DNA from 2 places in the Cellulomonas sp. NPDC057328 genome. Region 1 is predicted to be linked to the other one. Evidence: riboswitches for the same ligand, from Rfam matches in the RefSeq annotation. Region 1 holds a riboswitch; the other holds the start of a gene.
The links. A riboswitch is a leader RNA that binds a small molecule or an ion and turns the genes downstream of it on or off. The one in region 1 is predicted to bind S-adenosylmethionine.
Positions count from the first base shown of each region.

Region 2: another riboswitch for S-adenosylmethionine. It lies ahead of ACFUMH_RS02540 (methylenetetrahydrofolate reductase); the one in region 1 lies ahead of ACFUMH_RS01005 (hypothetical protein).

Region 1 covers NZ_JBHUZW010000002.1:78,611-84,441, forward strand. Annotated here, with positions in the region: gene ACFUMH_RS00990 (UvrD-helicase domain-containing protein) at 1-163, shown strand, start outside; gene ACFUMH_RS00995 (hypothetical protein) at 378-794, opposite strand; gene ACFUMH_RS01000 (DUF6318 family protein) at 1,261-1,860, opposite strand; SAM riboswitch class IV at 1,966-2,076, shown strand; gene ACFUMH_RS01005 (hypothetical protein) at 2,096-2,899, shown strand; gene ACFUMH_RS01010 (hemerythrin domain-containing protein) at 2,991-3,473, opposite strand; gene ACFUMH_RS01015 (deoxyribonuclease IV) at 3,518-4,279, opposite strand; gene ACFUMH_RS01020 (glycosyl hydrolase family 28-related protein) at 4,455-5,831, shown strand, end outside.
Region 2 covers NZ_JBHUZW010000007.1:13,082-18,912, reverse strand. Annotated here, with positions in the region: gene ACFUMH_RS02555 (TetR/AcrR family transcriptional regulator) at 1-649, shown strand, start outside; gene ACFUMH_RS02550 (DNA-3-methyladenine glycosylase I) at 756-1,373, shown strand; gene ACFUMH_RS02545 (hypothetical protein) at 1,505-1,726, shown strand; SAM riboswitch class I at 1,888-1,995, shown strand; gene ACFUMH_RS02540 (methylenetetrahydrofolate reductase) at 2,087-3,181, shown strand; gene metE (5-methyltetrahydropteroyltriglutamate--homocysteine S-methyltransferase) at 3,178-5,526, shown strand; gene ACFUMH_RS02530 (dihydrofolate reductase family protein) at 5,655-5,831, opposite strand, start outside.

The sequences.
Region 1 (5,831 bases):
GGAGTTCAAGCACGTGCTGGTCGTCGACGTGCGGGCGTCGTGGTTCACGCAGAAGCCCGAGCAGCTCGACGAGGTGGAGCGCGAGCGGCGCGAGTACCGCCTCCGGGAGATGTACGTCGCCATGACCCGCGCCCGCGACGGCCTGTGGGTGGCGTCGGTCTGACGGTGGCATCAGCCTGACTCTGGCGTCGGCCTGGCGGGCGCGCCGCGGGCAGCGACTGCGCGTGGAGGATCACGAACACCGGGTGACCACGACGCTGCAGGCCCGGGCACGAGCCGGCGTCACGGCGTGCGGGCCCGTGCTCACTTCGCCGGGCGTGAAGAGTTGTGGACGCGGGGTGACCACAACGCTTCACGCCGGGGCGCGATCCGGCGGGTCAGCGGCAGTCGTCGGGGGTGGGGACGGCGGTGCAGAGCTCGGCGACGAGCTTGCTGGTGCGCTCGACGACCTCGAACGGGGTGCTGGTGGCGGTGGTCTGGGCGGTGCCGTCGACGTCCCGCCAGACCGGTGAGCCGGCGACCTGGTAGCGCCCGGACCACTCGGTGGTCAACGTGATCGTGCGGGTGCCGAGGGCGCGGTAGACGTGGAACGTCTCGAACGCCGGGTACGGGGCGCCGGGGTCGGTGGTGACCAGCGGACGGCCGCCGTCGCCGAAGTCGTACGTGAACCGGATCGGCGTCGCCTCGACGGTCACCTGGTAGCCGAGCAGGTCGGTCGTCAGCGTCACCGGGGTTGGATCGGTGTAGACGATCGTCTCCTTGTTGACCAGCACCCAGTCAGCGGCAGGTTGCACGTTGAGCACCGGGGCGGGGATGGGCAGGCGTCGGAAGTCGTCTGCGGAGAGCGTCGGCAGGGCGTCTGCACCACAGCCCCCCTGATCGACCAGCACCCAAGGACCGAACGGGTCTGCTGCAGACGCTCGCTGTCGCATCCAAAGCGGAAGCAGAACGGTGTCCGTACCGCAGTCGCGTTGACCAGCGACATCCTCCCCGCTGGGGCAGGCGATGTCCGCGAGCATCACCCACTGCCCTGCCGCGTCCCGGCACATCAGCTCGCGCCGGTACTGACGCAGCTCGGCCTCAGGCCCGGTCGCCACCTCGTGCAGACGTCGAGCGCGTTCGCCTTCACGGACGTTGACGATTGCGGCGGTCCGACTCGAGTCGATCGACGCGTTGGACTCGAGCTCTGCGCCGTAGGCGGCGGGCGCCGACCACATGAGGGCAGCCACTGCGCAGACCCACGCTGTGGCGGCAAGCGTTCTACGAGACACGAGCGACATCCACCTCAGCGACCCGCCAGCCGTCCTTCCAGGAGAGCGCGAACGTCATCTCGAAGCGACCGCCCTCGTCCGACGATACGACCGTTCCGTCCGGCGCGAGCTCACGACTGGGCGTCTGGTCGACGACGACGAGAGCTGAGTACGACTCTCCTGCAACGATCTCTGCGGCGCTCTGGCTCACGACGGTCACCGTCGACTCGTCGTCGCGGTGCCCCGTCTCCTGCAACCGCGTGACGTTCGAGCGGACATTCGTGCAGAAGCCGCAGGCGGGGTCGGACATCGAGTCCCACTCGCTCAGATCACCACTGGCGTACGCGTACGGGTAGAGCTGCAGGAAGTACGACGCCGCCGCTGCCGCGCCGTCCGCGCTCGGTGTCGCCATCGCGTCCGGCCGCGCCGGCGGGACGCTCACGTCCGGCGCCGGGCTCGCGGTTGGGGTGGCGCTCGGTGCGTCCGCCGATGCCGACGGCGAGTGCGTGCCCGTCGGCCCCGTCGGCGTCGCGTCCCCCGTGCACCCCGCCGTCATGAGCCCCACGAGCACCGTCGCGGCCACCGCCGCCCCCCGCCCACGCCATCGCATGCCCGGAAAGTACCGGTTCCCGCCTTTGTCGACGCCAACGGCGCCCACCCTGTGGATGGAGGGCGCGTCGGAGCGGTGTCGGTGCGTCCCGCTACAGTCGCCACCGATCACGAAGCTCGGCCTCAAGCCCTCCGGCCGGCCGACTGGCAACCGCGCGGAGCGCACGGTGCCCCCGGAGGAAGATCCGCCCGCGCCGCCCGGTGCGGGAAGACGCTCGAGCCTCCCAGGAGGACACATGGCTGCACCGTTCGACATCGACGCACCGCTGGGCACGCCACGTCTCGGCTGCGTCGCCGAGGAGCGGGGGCACGTGCCGGCGTCATCGCGTGTGCGCGTCGCGGTCTCGGCGGCGGGTGAGACGTACCGCGTCACGGGCGTCGAGCGCGACGCCGCCGGCGACGGTCCGAACCGCGCCGACAGCACCGACAGCAGCGTGATCACCACCGACAGCACCACGAGCACCGCCGACGCCGACGACGCCGGCAGCACCGGCAGCACCGGCAGCACGAGCCCCACCTCCCTCACCGGTCGCGCCGGCGTCGTCCTCGCAACCCGCCACGACGGCGCCCCGGCGCACTGGTGGGTGCACGACACGGCGCCGTTCGAGGAGCACGCGCGCAGCGCCGACCCGACGGTCCGCCTGCACGACGGCGGCGTCGTGCGCGTGGGCGCGCGGTACCGGAGCGTCGCCACGGACGGCGCCGCGACGCCGTGCGTGGAGGGCGTGGTCCGGCCGACGGGTGCCCGGTACGCGTTCCTCGAGCGGACGCTGCCGCTCGACCCGACGCTCGTGGCGGTGCGGCCGCACACCGCGTCGCTGTACCGGCTCGACCCGCCGATGCGGACGCGCGGCGGCCCGGTCGAGCACGTCGTCGTGCTCGCGCAGCACGGCGAGGGCGGCGGCTGGACGCAGATCTTCGGGGCCGACCCGGACGCGCGGATGCGCGCGGGCGACCTGCCCGGCTCGTACGAGGGCGGCACCGACCACGTCGAGGCGCTGCAGCGCGCGGGCTACGAGGTCGTCCTCCCGCCGCTCTGACGGGACCCGTGCAGCGTCCGTCACGCGGCACACCGTGCAGCGTTCGTCACGCCAGGCGCGACGAACGCTGCACACCCCCCGAGGCCCCGCCTCATCCCAACGGCCCGAGCACCTCCCGCGGCGACTGGTCCGTCCCCAGCCGTGACAGCGGCTCCAGCAGGCGCTTCTCCTCGTACCGGAAGTGCGTCTCCATGATCGCCTCGATGCCGTCGAGGTGACGGTGCAGGTCGTCGCCGCCCGCCCCCGCGTCCACGGCGCGCTGCAGCGAGCCGAGCAGCTGCGACAGGACGCTGTGGTCCCGCGTCAGCTGCGACACGACCTCGGCGAGCGACGGGTCGCGCGCGACGAGCTCGGGGAACATCACCGCGTCCTCGCCGCGGTGGTGCCCGTCGAGGGCCGCGCAGAAGCCGGTGCAGAAGAGGCGGAGGTCGGCGGCGAGCCGGGGGGACGTCGGCTCGGCGGCCGCGTCGTCGATCGCGTCGCGCGCGATCTGCAGGCTGTCACGGAGGCGGGCGTGGACGTCGCGGAGCTGACGGTCCCACGCGACGATGCGTGCGGAAGGGTCGGTAGGCATGTGCCCCCGACGCTAGGCCCTCGGCAGCGGGCCCCGGAAGCCCCTCAGCCCGCGAGCGCCGCCTTGAGGAACGCCACGTCCTCGGCCTGCCGCTCCCCCGGCGTCTCGACGACCACGTCGCACCCGGCCTCCCGCACGACGTGCGCGATGAGCTCCGCGGGGATCGTCCCGGTGGCGAAGTTGGCGTGCCGGTCGCGGCTCGACCCGTGCTCGTCGCGGGAGCTGTTGGCGTGCACGAGGTCGATGCGGCCGGTGATCGCGGTGAGGCGCTCGACGATCGTCTCGAGGTCCTCGCCGGCGGCCCACGCGTGGCAGGTGTCGAGGCAGACGCCGACCTCGTACTCGCCGATCGCGTCCCACAGCATCGCCCAGCGGTCGAGGGTGCGCGCGCAGGCGTTCTCGCCGCCGGCGGTGTTCTCGACGAGCACGCGCAGGGGGTACTCGGCGCGCGCGAACGTCTTGCGCCAGTTGTCGATGCCGACGGCGATGTCGTCGCCCTCGCCGACGTGGCCGCCGTGCACGATCAGCCCGCGGGCGCCCAGGTCGGCGGCCGCGGCGGCGTGCTGGGCGATCATGTTGCGGCTCGGGATGCGGATCCGGTTGTTCGTCGACGCGACGTTGACCAGGTACGGCGCGTGCGCGTAGATCCCGAGGCCCGAGTCGATGAGCGCGTCGGCGTCCGGCCGCCGCACGGGCTTCTTCCAGCCCTGCGGGTCGGCCAGGAAGATCTGCACGGCCTGCGCGTCGACCTCCGTCGCGGCCGCCACCGGGTCGTCGCCACGCACGTGCGCGCCGATCAGCACCACGTCGGTCCCCTTCCCTCGAGTCCGCGCCACGCTAGCCCGTCCCGCTGACATCACCCACCGGACGTGTTATCGCGACGCGGCGCGATCGTCGCCGCGCGAGACCCTTACTTACACGTCGGTAAGTGTGGTTTGCTCCGAAGCGTCCGATGCCGGAACTCGACGGAGAGGCACACGCATGGACCACCCCCGCACGCCCGCGACGAGGTCACGACGACGTCGTCGCGCCACCCTGCTCGCGGTCGCGGCCCTCACGGCCGCCGCCACCACCCTCGCCCCCGCGGCCACCGCCGGCCCGCCCCGCGGCCCCGCCGCGCCGACCGCCCCCGACCTCGGCCCGAACGTCGTCGTCTTCGACCCGTCGATGCCCGTCGCCGACATCCAGGCCCGCGTGGACCAGATCCACGCGCAGCAGGTCGACGCCGAGATGGGCACGGCCCGGTACAGCCTGCTCTTTCTGCCCGGCGAGTACGGCACCACCGAGCAGCCGCTGCAGATGAAGGTCGGCTACTACACCGAGGTCGCCGGCCTCGGCGCCTCCCCGACCGACGTCACGGTCCACGGCAAGATCGAGACGTACAACCGCTGCCTGTCCCCCGACCCCGAGAACCCCAACTGCATCGCGCTGGTCAACTTCTGGCGCACGCTGTCGAACCTCACGATCGACATCAACGGCACGGGGCAGGACGACTGCCGCCGCACCGCCAACTTCTGGGCGGTCTCGCAGGCCGTCTCGCTGCGCCGGGTCAACGTCCTCGCCGACGAGGGCGACCCCGGCTTCTCGCTCATGGACTACTGCACGGCCGGCCCGCAGTTCGCCAGCGGCGGCTTCATCGCGGACTCCCGGTTCGGGGACGTGACGAACGGGTCGCAGCAGCAGTGGCTGACGCGCAACAGCGAGGTCCGCAGCTGGTCGAACGCCGTGTGGAACCAGGTGTTCGCGGGCGTCGAGGGCGCGCCGGACGACGCGACGTTCCCCGACCCGCCCTACACGACGCTCGACCAGAACCCGCTGAGCCGCGAGAAGCCGTACCTCTACGTCGACGAGCGCGGCCGCTGGCACGTCCGCGTGCCGGAGGCGCGCGAGGGCACCCGCGGCATCACGTGGGCCGACGGCATGACGCCGGGCCGGTCGGTCCCGCTGCGCGACTTCCACGTCGCCAAGCCGGGCGACAAGGTCCAGACGATCAACAGCCAGCTCGCGCGCGGCAAGCACCTGCTGCTCACGCCTGGCGTGTACGACGTCGCGCGCAGCATCGAGGTCAAGCGTGCCGGCACGGTCGTGCTCGGCATGGGCCACGCGACGCTGACGTCGGTCGACGGGGCGGTGCCGCTGCGCGTCGCGGACGTCCGGGGCGCGATCATCGCGGGCGTGACGATCGACGCGGGCCCGCAGGAGTCGCCGGTGCTGCTGCAGGTGGGCAAGGCGCCGCGCGGCGGCGGTCACGGGCCGTCCGGGCAGGAGGCGGACCACCGCGGGCGCGGCCACGACAAGGGCCGCGGCCTCGACCCGATCACGCTGAGCGACGTCTACTTCCGCGTCGGCGGCCCGCAC
Region 2 (5,831 bases), on a different contig from region 1:
CGACGCCGGCATCGCGCTCGCCGACGCGGAGGGCCTCGACGCGGTCTCCATGGCGCGCGTGGCGGAGTCGCTGGGCTTCACGACGATGTCGCTCTACCGGTACGTGACGAGCAAGGACCAGGTCCTCATGCTCATGGCCGACCGCGCCGCCGGGCAGCCGCCGCACGTCGGCCCGGAGGTCGGCGGCTGGCGCGCGCGCACCGAGCTGCTGCTCGAGCTCCAGCGCCCCGTCCTCGCCGCGCACCCGTGGCTCGCACGGACGACGAGCACGCTGTTCGCGGTCGGGCCGAACCGGCTCGCGTGGATGGACGCGATGCTGGCGTGCCTGGAGGACACGCGGCTCTCCGAGGCGGAGAAGCTCCACGTGGTGGGCGTGCTGTCGGCCCACCAGCTCGACTGGGCACGCCTGATCGAGGCCTACGCGGCACGCGAGCGGACGGCCGGCGAGGGCGACGGCGCCGACCCCGACGCGGTCATCGCGCGTTTCGTCGACCCGGTCGCGCACCCCGCGCTCGCGCGCGCGGTGGCGGGCGGCGCGCTCGACCCGGCCGCCGCGCCACCCGGGGCCGAGGGGACGGGGCTCGACTTCGGCACGCGCGTGATCCTCGACGGGATCGCGGAGCTGGTCCGGCAGCGCGCGGAGCAGTGACCCGGACCGTCGTCGACCCGACCCCAGCCCGGGCGCAAGGACGGCAGGCCCACACCGCCCGGCCGGCAGGCGCCGCGATGTCGCCGGTGGCGAGCACACTCGCCGCATGACCGAGACGCCCGCGCCCCCCGACCCCGTCCTGCCGCCGGCAGGCGACGCCCTCCCCCTCGTCGCCGGCCGCTGCTTCGGCGACGGCGACCCGCTCTACGCCGCGTACCACGACGACGAGTGGGGCGTGCCGGTGCACGACGAGCACGCGCTCTTCGAGCGCCTCGCGCTCGAGGCGTTCCAGTCCGGCCTCGCGTGGATCACGATCCTGCGCAAGCGGCCCGCGTTCCGGACCGCGTTCGCGGGGTTCGACCCGGAGGTGGTCGCGCGGTTCGGCGAGGACGACGTCGCGCGCCTGCTCGCGGACGCCGCGATCGTGCGCAACCGCGCCAAGATCGAGGCGACGGTCGCGAACGCCCGCGCGCTGCTCGCGCTGCACGAGGCCGGCCGCACCGTCGACGAGGTCCTCTGGTCGCACGCCCCGGAAGCGCCGCGCGAACGCCCGGCGACGTGGGTCGACGTGCCGGGCCGCACCGCGGAGTCGGCGGCCCTGGCGCGGGAGCTGCGGGGTCTCGGCTTCCGGTTCGTCGGCCCCACCACGGCGTACGCGGCGATGCAGGCGTGCGGCGTCGTCGACGACCACCTCGCCACGTGCCCGGTCGTGTCACGACGCTGACGCACGACCGTGCGGGCGAACCGGTCAGCGCCGGACGGAACGGACGGCGTCCGGGGTCCCGGATGCTCCGCTGGGGTGACACGCGGTCCGGACACCTGTCCAGGACCCGGGAGCGCACTAAGGTGCCGCGCATGGTGGAGCAGCGCGACGGCGACGGACGGCACGACGCCGTGCGTGCCGCCCAGGACGCCTGGGAGTCCTCCGCCGCCCCCGACCCGAGCGTCCTCGCCGCGGTCCAGGACGGCCTGCTGTCCGTGCCGGCGGGGTCTCCGAGCGCGTGGTTCGGCGTGCCGCGCCAGCGCCGGTCCCGCGAGCAGCAGCCGTCGCAGTCGCTGCACCGCCGCGAGCGCTGAGGCGCCGTACCGTCCCGGCGGCACGCCCGGTCGTGACCGCTGCACGGCCCGGATCGCCGCCCGGCCCTCGCCGGTGCGCGTCCTGATCGCTGCACGGGACCGCTCGTCTCACTGACCGGGCGCCTCTGTCCGCCATCCGGGCACGCTCGCTACGCTCACCTCGACCATCCAGAGCGGCCGAGAGACCTGGCTCAGCGACGCCGCAGCAACCCCCCTCCTCGTCGAGGGTGTGGGTGCTTCCGCCAGGAACGATGGAGTGACGATGAGCGTGCTCACCCACGTCGCCGACCCCTCGGACGGCGTCGCGCCGCCCGCGGGCGGCGGCCTGCCCCGTCCCGGACGCCGCGCCGGGACCGGGCGATGACCGCCGTGACCGACACCCGTGCGCCCGCCGCGACGGTCGAGGTGCCGACGCGCCCCGCGCGCCGGCACAGCGCACCGGCCGCCGCGCTGGACCGCCCGACGGTGTCGTTCGAGCTGTTCCCGCCGCGCGACCTCGACGCCGCGCCGCGCCTGTGGGGCACGGTGCGCGAGCTCGAGTCGGCGGAGCCGGACTTCGTGTCGGTCACCTACGGCGCGTCGGGACGCACCCGGCAGACCACGCGTGCGCTCGTCACGCGGCTGCTGCGCGAGACGAGCCTCAACCCGATCGCGCACCTGACCTGCGTCGGGACCTCGCGCGCGGAGGTCGAGGCGATCGTCGAGGAGTTCCTCGACGAGGGCGTGCGCTCGTTCCTGGCGCTGCGCGGCGACCCGCCGGCCGGGCAGGCGGACTGGCAGCCGCACCCGGACGGCGTCGACACGGCCGCCGGGCTGGTCGAGCTGCTGCGCGAGATCGAGCGCCGGCGCTGCGCCGGCAGCCCGGCCCAGGCGGTCCGCGCCCGGGTGCGTCCGCTGTCCGTCGCGGTCGCGGCGTTCCCGCGCGGCAACCACGCGACCGGCGGCACGCGCGAGCAGGACGTGCAGGCGCTGCTCGCCAAGCAGCAGGCGGGCGCGGACTTCGCGATCACGCAGGTCTTCTTCGACGCGGAGGCGTACCTCGGCCTGGTCGCCGAGGCGCGCCGCGCCGGCGTCAGCATCCCGATCGTGCCCGGCATCATCCCGACGACCGACCCGGCGCGACTGCTGCGGGTGCAGGAGCTCACGGGCGTGCCCGTGCCGCCGTCGCTGCTCGACCTGCTCGGCTCCGTCGACGACCCCGTCGAGCGCCACCGGCGCGGCATCCGCGCGAGCGTCGACCTCGTCAACGGCGTGCTCGACGGCGGCGCGCCCGGCGTGCACGTCTACACGTTCAACCGGCACGAGGCGGCGCTCGACCTGCTCGAGGGCGCCGACCTGCGCGGGGGCCGCACCGCACCCGCCACCGCGGCGACCGCCGCACCCACGACGTCCACCGAGCCCGTCGGCGACCCCGCCGCCGTGCCCACCACGACACCCCGAGGTATCCCGTCATGAGCGACACCGTCCCCACGACCGCCGCCCCGGCGTTCCCCGCCGGCTCCGTCCTCGGCTACCCCCGCATCGGACCGCGCCGCGAGCTCAAGAAGGCGCTCGAGGCGTTCTGGGCCGGGCGCACGTCCGCCGACGAGGTCGAGGCCGTCGCCGCCGACCTGCGCCGCCGCACCCGCACGCGCCTCGCCGAGCTCGGCCTCGCGACCGACGCCCCGGCGATCCCGAGCGCGTTCTCGTTCTACGACCACGTGCTCGACGCCGCCGCGCTCGTCGGCGCCGTGCCGGAGCGCTTCGCCGACCTGCAGGACGCGGACGGCCGTCTCGACCTGGCCGGCTACTCCACGGTCGCGCGCGGCCGCGGCGACGACCTGCCGCTCGAGATGACGAAGTGGTTCGACACGAACTACCACTACCTCGTCCCGGAGATCGGCCCGGGCACCACGTTCCGCTACGCGAGCGACCGCCCGGTGACCGAGTTCGCCGAGGGCCTCGCGGACGGCGTGCTCACGCGCCCGGTCGTCGTCGGCCCGGTCACGTTCCTCGCGCTGGCCAAGCCGACCGAGGACGCGCCCGCCGGCTTCCACCCGCTGGACCGCCTCGACGACCTGCTGCCCGTGTACGCGCGCCTGCTCACCGAGCTCGCGGCCGCCGGCGCGACGTGGGTCCAGCTCGACGAGCCCGCGCTCGTGTCGGACTCGATCGGCGTGCCCGCCGAGACGCTGTACGAGGCGACCACCCGTGCCTACCGCGCCCTCGCGACCGAGCTCGCGCGCCCCGAGCGCCCCGCGATCCTGGTGGCCGCGCCCTACGGCGACCTCGGCCCGGCGCTGCCGGTGCTCGCGGCGACCGACGTGGACGGCGTCGTGCTCGACCTCGTGCGCGGCGAGGCGCCGACCGTCGTCGCCCCCGGCCTGTCGACGAAGGTCGTCGTCGGCGGCGTCGTCGACGGCCACAACATCTGGCGCGCCGACCTCGACGCGAAGCTCGCCGTGCTCGAGCAGCTGGAGACGCTCGCCGCGCGCGCCGTCACGGTGGGCACGTCGACGTCCCTCTTCCACGTCCCGCACACCGTCGAGGACGAGCCGGCGCTCGACCGCACGCTCGCGTCGTGGCTCGCGTTCGCCGACGAGAAGGTGCGCGAGGTCGCCGTGCTCGCGGAGGGCCTCACGGAGGGCCGCGAGGCCGTGCACGAGCAGCTGCTCGCGGCGTCCGACGCCGTGCGCAGCCGCGCCGCGGCCCCCGGCGTCGTCCGGCCCGAGGTGCGCGAGCGCGCGGCCGGGCTCACCGACGAGCAGTTCCGCCGCGGCCCGTTCGCCGAGCGCAAGACCGCGCAGGCGGAGCGCCTGCAGCTCCCCGCGCTGCCGACCACGACGATCGGCTCGTTCCCGCAGACGCCGGAGATCCGCAAGGCCCGGGCCGCGTTCGGGAAGGGCGAGCTCACCGCGGAGCAGTACGAGGACGAGATGAAGGCGGAGATCCGCCGCGTCGTCGAGCTGCAGGAGCAGATCGGCCTCGACGTGCTCGTGCACGGCGAGCCGGAGCGCAACGACATGGTCCAGTACTTCGCGGAGAACCTCGACGGGTTCGCCGTCACCCAGAACGGCTGGGTCCAGTCGTACGGCTCCCGCTGCACGCGCCCGTCCATCCTCTGGGGCGACGTGTCGCGCCCCGCACCCATCACGGTCGGCTGGTCCACGTACACGCAGTCGCTGACCGAGAAGCCGGTCAAGGGCATGCTCACGGGCCCGGTGACGATCCTCGCGTGGTCGTTCGTCCGCGACGACCAGCCGCTGGGCGACACCGCGAACCAGGTCGCCCTCGCCCTGCGCGACGAGATCGCCGACCTCGAGGCCGCGGGCATCGGCATCGTCCAGGTCGACGAGCCCGCGCTGCGCGAGCTGCTCCCGCTGCGCGAGAAGGACCACGCCGCGTACCTCGACTGGTCGGTGCGCTCGTTCCGCCTGGCGACGGCCGGCGTGCGCCCCGAGACCCAGATCCACACGCACCTGTGCTACTCGGAGTTCGGCGAGATCATGGACGCCATCGACGGCCTCGACGCCGACGTGACGAGCATCGAGGCGGCCCGCTCGAAGATGGAGATCCTCGGCGACATCGCCGCCGCGGGCTACCCGCGCGCCGTCGGCCCGGGTGTCTACGACATCCACTCGCCGCGCGTGCCGGGCGAGGCCGAGGTGACGGAGCTGCTCACGGCGGCGGTCCGGACCATCGACGTCGACCAGCTCTGGGTGAACCCCGACTGCGGCCTCAAGACCCGCCGCTACGAGGAGGTCACCCCCTCGCTCGAGCACCTCGTCGCCGCGACCCGCACGGTCCGCGCGACGCTCTGACGGACCGGGCCGGCGTCCGCTCGCGCCGGCCCGCACCGCCCGCGGCGCGCCCACCGCCGCGGACCACGACGGCGCCCGTCCCTCGCACGAGGGGCGAGCGCCGTCGTCCCGGGGCGCGGTGGACGCCGTCACGCCGGCACGACCACCTCGCTGCCGTCCACCACGGCCGTCGCGGCTACCTCGTACGCCCGCGGTGTGAGCGCCAGGTACGTCAGCCCGCGCTCGCTCGCGCGGTGCTCGACGACGTCGTACCCGCGCGGCACGGCGTCGGTGCCGAACAGGCGCCGCCCGTGCCCCACGGTCAC